4 linked regions of the Paraglaciecola sp. L3A3 genome follow. The protein of the gene in region 1 binds, or shares a complex with, the protein of each later gene. Links are inferred from orthologs where the notes say so. Each region holds a gene or a part of one and is shown in the gene's direction. Other genes may lie near its edges. The genes, in order: accD, accB, accA and accC.

What was found.
Region 2: the proteins of accD (region 1) and accB are in contact, whole or in part, in a solved structure (PDB 8UXZ), measured with the Escherichia coli proteins. The link is inferred for Paraglaciecola sp. L3A3 from one-to-one orthologs.
Region 3: the proteins of accD (region 1) and accA are in contact, whole or in part, in a solved structure (PDB 8UXZ), measured with the Escherichia coli proteins. The link is inferred for Paraglaciecola sp. L3A3 from one-to-one orthologs.
Region 4: the proteins of accD (region 1) and accC are in contact, whole or in part, in a solved structure (PDB 8UXZ), measured with the Escherichia coli proteins. The link is inferred for Paraglaciecola sp. L3A3 from one-to-one orthologs.

What each region holds. Positions count from the first base shown.
Region 1 is NZ_CP047023.1:2,079,738-2,082,692, forward strand. The notes cover bases 40-2,955. They hold accD (acetyl-CoA carboxylase, carboxyltransferase subunit beta), read left to right. Parts: upstream 40-1,029; coding sequence 1,030-1,881; downstream 1,882-2,955. Other genes in these bases: truA (tRNA pseudouridine(38-40) synthase TruA), read left to right, coding at 80-865; folC (bifunctional tetrahydrofolate synthase/dihydrofolate synthase), read left to right, coding at 1,885-2,955.
Region 2 is NZ_CP047023.1:5,031,961-5,034,890, forward strand. The notes cover bases 40-2,930. They hold accB (acetyl-CoA carboxylase biotin carboxyl carrier protein), read left to right. Parts: upstream 40-1,204; coding sequence 1,205-1,657; downstream 1,658-2,930. Other genes in these bases: upp (uracil phosphoribosyltransferase), read right to left, coding at 40-432; aroQ (type II 3-dehydroquinate dehydratase), read left to right, coding at 725-1,159; accC (acetyl-CoA carboxylase biotin carboxylase subunit), read left to right, coding at 1,671-2,930. Outside these bases: more of upp, read right to left, coding at 1-39. UniProt on the Escherichia coli protein: This protein is a component of the acetyl coenzyme A carboxylase complex; first, biotin carboxylase catalyzes the carboxylation of the carrier protein and then the transcarboxylase transfers the carboxyl group to form malonyl-CoA.
Region 3 is NZ_CP047023.1:3,654,896-3,657,782, reverse strand. The notes cover bases 19-2,866. They hold accA (acetyl-CoA carboxylase carboxyl transferase subunit alpha), read left to right. Parts: upstream 19-888; coding sequence 889-1,845; downstream 1,846-2,866. Other genes in these bases: tilS (tRNA lysidine(34) synthetase TilS), read left to right, coding at 1,934-2,866; dnaE (DNA polymerase III subunit alpha), read left to right, coding at 19-840. Also shown: more of dnaE, read left to right, coding at 1-18; more of tilS, read left to right, coding at 2,867-2,887. UniProt on the Escherichia coli protein: Component of the acetyl coenzyme A carboxylase (ACC) complex. First, biotin carboxylase catalyzes the carboxylation of biotin on its carrier protein (BCCP) and then the CO(2) group is transferred by the carboxyltransferase to acetyl-CoA to form malonyl-CoA.
Region 4 is NZ_CP047023.1:5,032,945-5,035,844, forward strand. The notes cover bases 1-2,861. They hold accC (acetyl-CoA carboxylase biotin carboxylase subunit), read left to right. Parts: upstream 1-686; coding sequence 687-2,036; downstream 2,037-2,861. Other genes in these bases: aroQ (type II 3-dehydroquinate dehydratase), read left to right, coding at 1-175; accB (acetyl-CoA carboxylase biotin carboxyl carrier protein), read left to right, coding at 221-673; GQR87_RS22600 (PAS domain-containing methyl-accepting chemotaxis protein), read right to left, coding at 2,091-2,861. In the rest of the region: more of GQR87_RS22600, read right to left, coding at 2,862-2,900. UniProt on the Escherichia coli protein: This protein is a component of the acetyl coenzyme A carboxylase complex; first, biotin carboxylase catalyzes the carboxylation of the carrier protein and then the transcarboxylase transfers the carboxyl group to form malonyl-CoA.

The sequences.
Region 1 (2,955 bases):
AAGACTTAATAAAAATCGCTGTTAATTGTTGTTAACTTGCTTACAATACGGCGAAATTTTATGGGGTAATAGTGTTTTAATGCGATTGGCTTTAGGTATTGAATATGATGGGGCGAGTTATCATGGCTGGCAACGTCAACAATCAGTGGCAAGTGTTCAGCAACATGTTGAAGAAGCATTGTCTGAAATTGCTAATGCACCTATTAAAGTAGTGTGTGCCGGCAGAACCGATGCGGGTGTGCATGCAACCTGTCAGGTTGTGCACTTTGATACTGACTGCCAACGTCCTGATAGAGCTTGGTCAATTGGTCTTAATCGATTTTTGCCTGATTCAATCGCTGTAAAATGGGTGTCTCGGGTTGATGAAGAGTTTCACGCTAGATTTTCTGCTACCGCTCGTCGTTATCGATATGTGATTTACAATAACCGTTTGCGAAATAGTATTTTGGCTAAAGGTGTCACACATGTGCATGTTGACTTAGACCATGAGTTAATGCACCAAGCCGCGCAGCATTTAGTGGGAAGACATGATTTTAGTGCCTTTCGTGCGGTAAATTGCCAAGCCAATACCCCAGTACGTGATTTACAAAAAATCAGTGTGACCCGTTTTTCTGACTATATTGTGATTGATGTGCAAGCTAATGCATTTTTACATCATATGGTGAGAAACATTACAGGTTCATTGTTAGTGATAGGTAATAAAGTACAAAAACCAGAATGGATGAAGGCATTATTACAAGGTAAAGACAGAACCAAAGCTGCCGCAACAGCCAAGCCACATGGCTTGTATTTAGTGCATGTCACTTACCCAGAGCAGTTTGAATTACCTAAAAATCCCTTAGGCCCTTTATTTTTGCCTAATTAGCACTTCTAAGACCAGTTTTATTTTCGTGTTTAGCTAGTGAATGTGCTTTAATAGCGCTCTTATTTGCCACTAGGCTTACTACGATAAACTATGATTAGAGTTGTCGTTGAAAATTGTTAGTTTGTTTTGATTAATTATTCGCAAACTAAATTACAGGATTTGTTATGAGTTGGATTGAAAAAATACTACCGCGTACTAAGTCGTTAACTAAAAGTAACGTACCTGAAGGCATTTGGACTAAATGTAAAGAATGTGCTGCGGTTTTATATAAATCAGAGCTAGAAAAACAGCTTGGTGTTTGCCCAAAGTGTGATCACCATATGCGTATTAGTGCACGAGTTCGAGTGAATAACTTCTTAGATCAAGGTGATCGTCAAGAGATTGGTGCAGAACTAGAACCACAAGACTTACTTAAGTTTAAAGATTCTAAAAAATATAAAGATAGACTCAGTGCTGCGCAAAAAGCAACAAATGAGAAAGATGCACTGATTGTTATCAAAGGAAAATTAAAAGGTATGCCGGTAGCGGTTGCTGCATTTGAATTTTCATTTATGGGTGGCTCAATGGCATCTGTAGTTGGCGCTAGGTTTGTTAAAGCAGTGGAAGCATGTTTAGAACATAACATGCCATTAATTTGTTTTTCTACCAGTGGTGGAGCGCGTATGCAGGAAGCATTGATGTCATTAATGCAAATGGCTAAAACTAGTGCTGCCTTAGCTAAAATGAGTGAAAAAGGTTTACCATATATTTCTGTCTTAACTGATCCTACTATGGGTGGTGTATCTGCTAGTTTGGCCATGTTAGGTGATGTAAATGTGGCAGAACCTAAAGCTTTGATCGGTTTTGCTGGACCTCGCGTTATTGAACAGACTGTACGTGAAACGTTACCTGAAGGTTTCCAGCGTAGTGAGTTTTTATTAGAAAAAGGTGCGATTGACGTGATTGTTGACCGCAGAGAAATGCGCGATAAGTTATATAGTTTATTATCTAAACTACATCATCAACATCATCATTAACTGATGGCACAAGTACCTTTAAACCAAGCCTCTTTAAAAGAGGCTTGGTCTCTTCAAGACTGGTTAACTTATCTTAACGAGATACATCCAACTAATATTGAACTCGGACTTGAAAGAGTTTCCTCTGTATTTAAAACCCTAAATATCTCTTTTCTAGAAAAAACCGTGGTAACTGTTGCTGGTACTAATGGTAAAGGCACTACCTGTGCACTTATCGAACAGGCTGTGTTAGCGGCAAACAAAACAGTTGGGGTTTTTAGTTCTCCCCATTTAGTTGATTATCGTGAAAGAGTCAGAATAAACGGTGAAATGTTAAGCGAAGCGGCTCACTGCTCGGCATTTTTGCAAGTGGAAAAAGCTCGTGGTAATACTTCGTTAACTTATTTTGAATTTGGTACCTTGGCAGCAATGCAATTATTGTTTGATGCAGGTGTTGATTATTTGTTGTTAGAAGTCGGTTTAGGCGGACGTTTGGATGCAGTTAATATTATTGATCCAAATATAGCAGTGATTACTGGCATTGATTTAGATCACCAAGATTGGTTAGGTAATAGCAAGGAACTTATTGCTAAAGAAAAGGCCGGTATTTTTCGTGCTAATATTCCTGCTGTGATAGGGGAGCCAGAGCCAACTGAATCTTTACGACAAGCTGTGCTTGATTATCAAGTAGATGCCAAATGGCAAGGTAGTACCTTTTGTTATAGTGTCAACGAGCAAGGTTTTCATTGGCAGGGGAAGGAATCTAAGTTTGACTCTTTGCCTAGTCCTCATATACCGTTACAAAATGCCTCAACTGCTTTACAAGTGATTGAACTATTAAAGCTTGAGTTAGATCAACAAGCTATAGCTAGTGTGTTTAAACACACCAGATTACCTGGACGTAGACAGATCATTCAAAGTAATCCAACTGTCATTTTGGATGTAGCCCATAACCCACAGGCTACAAGGTTACTTGCTGCAGATTTGCGTCAGAAAAAATTTAAGCGACTTATTGCGGTAGTCGGCATGTTGGCGGATAAAGATATTAGCGAAACTTTAGCGCCAATGTTAGATTTGGTTGATAGCTGGTATTGT
Region 2 (2,930 bases), 3.0 Mb from region 1 along the record:
TATAGTGGCGATCAACGTACCACCAGTGGCTAACATAGGGTCAACAATCAAAGCGGTACGCTGTTTGGTATCTTTTACTACTTTATCGAAATAGGCCACGGGTTGCAGTGTTTCTTCGTCTCGATATAAGCCAACCACACTGATTTTTGCGTTTGGGATCAATCTGAGTACACCATCTAACATACCCAAGCCAGCACGCAAAATAGGCACAACAGTAATCTTTTTGCCCTTTATTTTTTGTGTGTTAAGCATTTTTCCGTTCCAACTTTCAATCTTCACAGTTTCAGTAGGAAGATCTCGGGTTGCTTCATAAGTCAGTAAGTTGCCCACTTCGCTGGCAAGTTCTCGGAAGTCTTTACTGCTGATCCCTTTCTCGCGCATTAAGGCTAATTTATGCTGAATTAATGGATGTTCTATTGCGTGAATTGTCATCTAAATACTCATTATAACTAGTTGCAGTGTTAACAAGTGTAATCGAAATTTGTTGTCAGGTAGATATCAGATAATAAAATTACTATTTTACTTTACTCAAAATCACAATATTTATAAACTTTGCGGTAATCTTCGCTGATTCGACCAGTATTTTGCTGTTAAATTCTGTTTACTCACTATAATGGTTTAATTATTGTATTTTTTGTACATTTACTGTACAAATTACAGCGTAATCACTAAATAGTTACTTGCTGAAGGCAAGTTGGGGCTTTTTTATTAACATGGCAATCTTGTGAATTTATTACTGATAAATGGTCCGAATCTCAATATGTTAGGTAAACGTGAACCTGAAACTTATGGTTCACAGAGTCTCGAACAAATTAATGATGAGATAAACCTATATGCCGAAACTCTCGGCATCTCAGTTACTCATGTGCAGTCAAATGCTGAACATGTATTAATTGATACTATCCATAGTGCGTTTCAAAAGATCGACTTTATTGTAATTAATCCTGGAGCATTCACTCATACCAGTGTTGCTTTGCGAGATGCCCTGTTAAGTGTTTCGATTCCCTTTATTGAGGTGCATTTATCGAACGTACATGCAAGAGAACCTTTTAGACAACATTCATATTTATCGGATGTGGCGCAAGGTGTGATTTGTGGCTTAGGTTCACAAGGTTACAAATTTGCTATCGCTGCCGCGAAAAATTTTTTAAAGAAATAAAATCAACAACACTCAGTAGTTGATGACTAGATTAGAGAGAGAATAATGGATATACGTAAAATAAAAAAACTGATTGAGCTGGTGGAAGAGTCTGGCATATCTGAATTAGAAATTACCGAAGGTGAAGAATCGGTTCGCATCCATCGCGGTGGCGCTGCCAGTCAAATGATGGCTCCTATGCAATATGCAGCTCCACAACAACAAGTTGCGGCACCAGCACCTGTTGCTGCGGTTGAAGCCCCAGCTGCTGCCCCGGCAATCACTGGCCATGTTATGAATTCTCCTATGGTTGGTACTTTTTATCGTTCATCTTCTCCTGAAGCAAAACCTTTTGTTGAAGTGGGACAAAAAGTTAATGTGGGTGATACCTTGTGTATTATCGAAGCAATGAAAATGATGAATCAAATTGAAGCTGATAAATCAGGTGTTGTGACACAAATTTTAGTGGACAACCAAGAGCCAGTAGAATTTGATCAACCTATGTTTGTGATTGAATAAAAGGCGTATGACTATGCTTAAAAAAGTCCTTATCGCAAACCGTGGTGAAATTGCTTTACGCATATTACGTGCATGTAAAGAATTAGGCATTAAAACTGTAGCTGTGCACTCAACTGCAGATGAAACGCTTAAACATGTATTGTTAGCTGATGAAACAATTTGTATTGGTAAAGCTTCCGCCACTGAAAGTTATCTTAATATTCCACGAATAATTGCTGCTGCAGAAGTAACAGATGCCGACGGTATTCACCCAGGTTATGGCTTTTTGGCAGAAAACGCAGACTTTGCTGACGCCATAGAAAAAAGCGGGTTTGTGTTTATTGGCCCTACAGCCGAAACCATTAATTTAATGGGTGACAAAGTTTCAGCGATTAGATCGATGAAAGCTGCTGGTGTGCCATGTGTGCCTGGTTCTGACGGCCCATTAGGCCCTGATGAAGAGCGTAATAAAGAATTAGCTCGAGGCATTGGTTATCCCATCATAGTGAAAGCTGCTGGTGGTGGTGGTGGTCGTGGTATGCGTGTGGTCCGTAGTGAAGAAGAATTAATTTCGTCCATCGCTATGACTAAAAGTGAAGCCGGCGCAGCCTTTAACAATGACGTAGTTTACATGGAGAAATTCCTAGAAAACCCACGTCATGTCGAAATTCAAATTTTAGCGGATGGTCAAGGTAACGCGATTCATTTAGGTGAGCGTGATTGTTCAATGCAAAGACGTCATCAAAAAGTAGTTGAAGAAGCCCCAGCACCAGGTATCACTCCTGAAATGCGTGCAAAAATTGGCGCAAGATGTTGCCAAGCATGTGTTGAAATTGGTTATCGCGGCGCAGGTACCTTTGAGTTCTTATTCGAAAATGATGAGTTCTATTTCATTGAAATGAATACCCGTATTCAGGTTGAACATCCAGTATCAGAAATGATTACAGGTGTAGATTTAATCAAAGAACAACTACGTATTGCTTCGGGTCAAAAACTGACTATCAGTCAAGACGATATAGTGGTAAAAGGTTTTGCAATCGAATGTCGTATTAACGCAGAGGATTCAAAAACCTTTATCCCAAGTCCTGGACAGATCACTAAATTTCACGCTCCTGGCGGTTTAGGTGTGAGATGGGATTCGCATATCTATGCTGGTTATACTGTACCTCCATATTATGACTCTATGATAGGCAAATTAATCACTTATGGTGAAACTCGCGATGTTGCCATTGCCAGAATGCGCCATGCCTTAGATGAGTTAGTGATTGGTGGCATCAAAACTAATGTTGATTTG
Region 3 (2,887 bases), 1.6 Mb from region 1 along the record:
AAATTAGTACTGGCGGGCGCTTTAGATAATTTAGGGCCACATCGTGCAGCGATTATGGCTTCATTACCTGATGCTATTGCCGCAGCAGGTCAGCACGCCAAAGCTGAGTCTTTTGGCCAATCAGATATGTTTGGCTTATTAAATACAGAGCCAGAGCAAGTGCAACAAGCTTTTGCCGTTGTTAATCCTTGGCCTGAAAAAGTTTGGCTTGACGGGGAAAAAACCACCTTAGGTTTGTATCTAACTGGTCACCCAATCAATCAGTACCTGACTGAAATTAAACAATATGCACCATGCCGTTTAGTGGATTTAAAACCCACGAATAGAGATCAAACTGCTTTTGCGGTTGGCTTAGTGATTGGTGTACGTATTATTGTCAATAAACGAGGTAGACGTTGGGCGCTTGTTACTTTAGATGACAAAAGTGCCAGAATTGATGTGCGTTTTTTCCCAGATATGCTTGAGCAATACGAAGAGTTGTTGAAGGAAGATAAAATACTACTAATAACTGGACAGGTCAGCTTTGATGATTTCTCTGGTGGCAATACAATGTCGGCCCGCGATGCTATGGATATTGTGCAAGCCCGTGAGAAAAATGCTAAATGGCTACAAATTCATCTAGAATCGAGCTGGTGCAATACGTCAACTATCGATAAACTACAGGTTATTTTACAGCCTTTTCAAGGCGGAAGCTGTCCGGTTCAGGTACACTATGTACATCCGGATGCAAAAGTGGACTTGACCTTAGGTGCGCAGTGGTATGTTACTCCCGAAGATGAGCTAATATATGAATTGCAGCAATTATTAGGCAAGCCACAAATTAAATTAGAGTTTCACTAGTCTTTTATTTTACTAGTGTAAGCGTCAACAAATATTATTGGGTGTTAAATGAGCGGAAATTTCTTGGAATTCGAAAAACCTATCGCTGACTTAGAAGCGAAGATTGAAGAGTTGAGACTGGTCAATCAAGGTGGGGAATTCGACGTAAGTATCGAAGAAGAAATCACTAAACTTCGAGAAAAAAGTGCAGAACTTAGCAGAAAAATTTTTGCTGATTTAGGCGCATGGCAAGTCTCTCAATTAGCTCGTCATCCAATGCGTCCTTATACATATGATTATATCGAACGTATGTGTACTGAGTTCGATGAGCTTGCAGGCGATCGAGCCTATGCTGACGATAAAGCAATCGTTGGTGGCTTAGCTAAAATTGACGGTCAAGCTGTGATGATTATTGGTCATCAAAAAGGCCGTGATACAAAAGAAAAAATTAAACGTAATTTTGGTATGCCAAAACCTGAAGGTTATCGTAAGGCTCTGCGTTTAATGGAAATGGCTGAACGTTTCAATTTACCTATTATTACTTTCATTGATACTCCTGGAGCATACCCAGGTGTGGGTGCCGAAGAGCGTGGCCAAAGTGAAGCCATAGCCCGCAACTTAAAAGTGATGTCTGGTCTTAAAGTACCTATCATTTGTACCGTTATTGGGGAAGGTGGTTCTGGTGGTGCATTGGCTATAGGTGTGGGCGATCGAGTTAATATGCTGCAATACAGTACATATTCGGTTATTTCACCCGAGGGTTGTGCCTCTATTTTATGGAAGAGTGCAGAAAAAGCGCCATTAGCTGCTGAAGCTATGGGTGTGAGTGCCCCGAAAATTAAAGAGTTAGGTTTGATCAACAGTATTGTTGAAGAGCCTTTAGGCGGTGCTCATAGAGATCACGATAGTATGGCTGCTAATTTAAAGGCCACCATTAAACAACAACTAGCCCAATTATCGTCTTTATCTAAAGAAGAATTATTAGAGCAAAGATATGACCGATTAATGTCCTTTGGATATTGCTAATAAGCTAATTTAAGCTTTTGGTTTAAATTATGTATTTTAATAAAGCCATCTGTTGCGTAAACAGGTGGCTTTTTGTTTATATAGAAATATGAAAATACTCAACACTTTGAAAAAACATCTGGCTACACCGCCACTGAATAACGCTTCTGTCATAGTGGTGGCATACAGTGGTGGTGTCGATTCTCATGTGTTATTACATGCTTTGAGTGTATTGCAAAAAGAGTTTAAGTTTAACTTGCAGGCGATTCATATTCATCATGGTTTGAGTGCTTTTGCAGATGATTGGCTACAACATTGTCAGCAGGTGTGTGACAGCTTAAATGTACCCTTGCAAAGTGCTAAAGTGGTTTTACATAACGCCTCTCGTACCAGTCTTGAGGCTATAGCGCGAGACGAAAGGTACAAAAAAATAGTTGAACTTGCGCCTGAAAACGCCCAAGTGTTAGTTGCTCAACATCAGGATGACCAATTAGAAACATTTATGTTGCAACTTAAAAGAGGAGCAGGTCCCAAAGGCTTGTCGTCCATGAATCAAGCATGGACGATACAAGGCTTAGAGCAGAAAGCTGTTTCATTTTATCGGCCTTTATTGGACACCACTCAGCAAGACGTTTTAGCTTATGCTGAGCAACATCAACTGCATTGGTGCGAAGATGAATCCAATAAAAATACCGATTTTGATCGTAATTTTTTACGCCATGATGTATTACCAGTATTGCAAAAACGTTGGCCAGAACTCGCCAAGTCTGTCAGTCGTAGTGCATTTTTGTGTGGGCAGCAACAAGATTTGTTAGATGAAATTTGTGCTGAGAAGTTAGCGGCAGTACAAAACGCTGATAATAGTTTAGTTTTACAAGCTTTACTTGAGTTATCAAATAATTGGCTACACCAAGTGGTACGTTATTGGTTGTCGGTACAAGGTATTCAAAGCCCTCCCTTAGCTGTCATCAATCAATTAAAACCTGAAGTATTACAGGCTACAGACGATGCTCAGCCAATTCTACAGTGGCAAAACTGGCAGTTCAGACGTTTTAACCAACAG
Region 4 (2,900 bases), 3.0 Mb from region 1 along the record:
CCTGTTAAGTGTTTCGATTCCCTTTATTGAGGTGCATTTATCGAACGTACATGCAAGAGAACCTTTTAGACAACATTCATATTTATCGGATGTGGCGCAAGGTGTGATTTGTGGCTTAGGTTCACAAGGTTACAAATTTGCTATCGCTGCCGCGAAAAATTTTTTAAAGAAATAAAATCAACAACACTCAGTAGTTGATGACTAGATTAGAGAGAGAATAATGGATATACGTAAAATAAAAAAACTGATTGAGCTGGTGGAAGAGTCTGGCATATCTGAATTAGAAATTACCGAAGGTGAAGAATCGGTTCGCATCCATCGCGGTGGCGCTGCCAGTCAAATGATGGCTCCTATGCAATATGCAGCTCCACAACAACAAGTTGCGGCACCAGCACCTGTTGCTGCGGTTGAAGCCCCAGCTGCTGCCCCGGCAATCACTGGCCATGTTATGAATTCTCCTATGGTTGGTACTTTTTATCGTTCATCTTCTCCTGAAGCAAAACCTTTTGTTGAAGTGGGACAAAAAGTTAATGTGGGTGATACCTTGTGTATTATCGAAGCAATGAAAATGATGAATCAAATTGAAGCTGATAAATCAGGTGTTGTGACACAAATTTTAGTGGACAACCAAGAGCCAGTAGAATTTGATCAACCTATGTTTGTGATTGAATAAAAGGCGTATGACTATGCTTAAAAAAGTCCTTATCGCAAACCGTGGTGAAATTGCTTTACGCATATTACGTGCATGTAAAGAATTAGGCATTAAAACTGTAGCTGTGCACTCAACTGCAGATGAAACGCTTAAACATGTATTGTTAGCTGATGAAACAATTTGTATTGGTAAAGCTTCCGCCACTGAAAGTTATCTTAATATTCCACGAATAATTGCTGCTGCAGAAGTAACAGATGCCGACGGTATTCACCCAGGTTATGGCTTTTTGGCAGAAAACGCAGACTTTGCTGACGCCATAGAAAAAAGCGGGTTTGTGTTTATTGGCCCTACAGCCGAAACCATTAATTTAATGGGTGACAAAGTTTCAGCGATTAGATCGATGAAAGCTGCTGGTGTGCCATGTGTGCCTGGTTCTGACGGCCCATTAGGCCCTGATGAAGAGCGTAATAAAGAATTAGCTCGAGGCATTGGTTATCCCATCATAGTGAAAGCTGCTGGTGGTGGTGGTGGTCGTGGTATGCGTGTGGTCCGTAGTGAAGAAGAATTAATTTCGTCCATCGCTATGACTAAAAGTGAAGCCGGCGCAGCCTTTAACAATGACGTAGTTTACATGGAGAAATTCCTAGAAAACCCACGTCATGTCGAAATTCAAATTTTAGCGGATGGTCAAGGTAACGCGATTCATTTAGGTGAGCGTGATTGTTCAATGCAAAGACGTCATCAAAAAGTAGTTGAAGAAGCCCCAGCACCAGGTATCACTCCTGAAATGCGTGCAAAAATTGGCGCAAGATGTTGCCAAGCATGTGTTGAAATTGGTTATCGCGGCGCAGGTACCTTTGAGTTCTTATTCGAAAATGATGAGTTCTATTTCATTGAAATGAATACCCGTATTCAGGTTGAACATCCAGTATCAGAAATGATTACAGGTGTAGATTTAATCAAAGAACAACTACGTATTGCTTCGGGTCAAAAACTGACTATCAGTCAAGACGATATAGTGGTAAAAGGTTTTGCAATCGAATGTCGTATTAACGCAGAGGATTCAAAAACCTTTATCCCAAGTCCTGGACAGATCACTAAATTTCACGCTCCTGGCGGTTTAGGTGTGAGATGGGATTCGCATATCTATGCTGGTTATACTGTACCTCCATATTATGACTCTATGATAGGCAAATTAATCACTTATGGTGAAACTCGCGATGTTGCCATTGCCAGAATGCGCCATGCCTTAGATGAGTTAGTGATTGGTGGCATCAAAACTAATGTTGATTTGCAAAAGAGCATTATGGCCGATGAGGCTTTTGCTGCTGGTGGCGCTAATATTCATTACCTAGAGAAAAAATTAGGCATGGATGGCCATTAGTTACTTTGTTAACTAATTAAGGTTATTTAAAACAGGGGCTTAAACGCCCCTTTTTTATAGTTGTCGTTTTATTACTTCAACCACTTCTTTTGTGCCTGTACTAATTTCATTAATTGCGTTACCTGTTTGTTCAACTAACCCCATTCCAGCTTTTGAGCTTTCTACAACTATTTCCATTAATTTCACAGCTTCAGACGCAAGATTATTATTTTCTTTCACCACGTTATCTATTTCAGCGGTAGATTTACTGGTTCTCGCTGCTAACTGACGAACTTCATCGGCCACTACAGCAAAACCTCTACCTTGCTCACCAGCTCTAGCTGCTTCTATTGCCGCATTTAAAGCCAATAAATTAGTTTGATCTGCTATTGCTGAAATCGTATTTACAATATTACTAATTTGTTCTGATTGATTGCTAAGAGAATTAATACTAGTGGCCGTTGTAGCTAAACCATTAGAAACTTGAGACATGGCAATAATTGCCTCATTTACTATACCTAAACCTTTTTGCGATATTTGGTCGGTATTCATTAAGGACTCAAATGCAATTTGGCTAGCTTTTTGTGAAGTTATAACAGTATCTGTGATATCGGTGGCAAACTTAACCACTGTAGTTATTTGCCCATCAGCATTAAAAATTGGATTGTAAGTTGCTTCTAGCCAAATTGGCTGCCCCGTTTTATCTAATCTTTTGAACTTACCAGATAAAAACTGCCCTTGGTTTAGGTTCTGCCACATTTCTCTGTATTGGCCAGAGTTAACATATTCAGGGGTGCAAAACATTTTATGATGATGTCCAACAAGTTCTGATTCGGTGTAACCTGTAGTAGTTAAAAAATTATCGTTACATTTTAATATAGTACC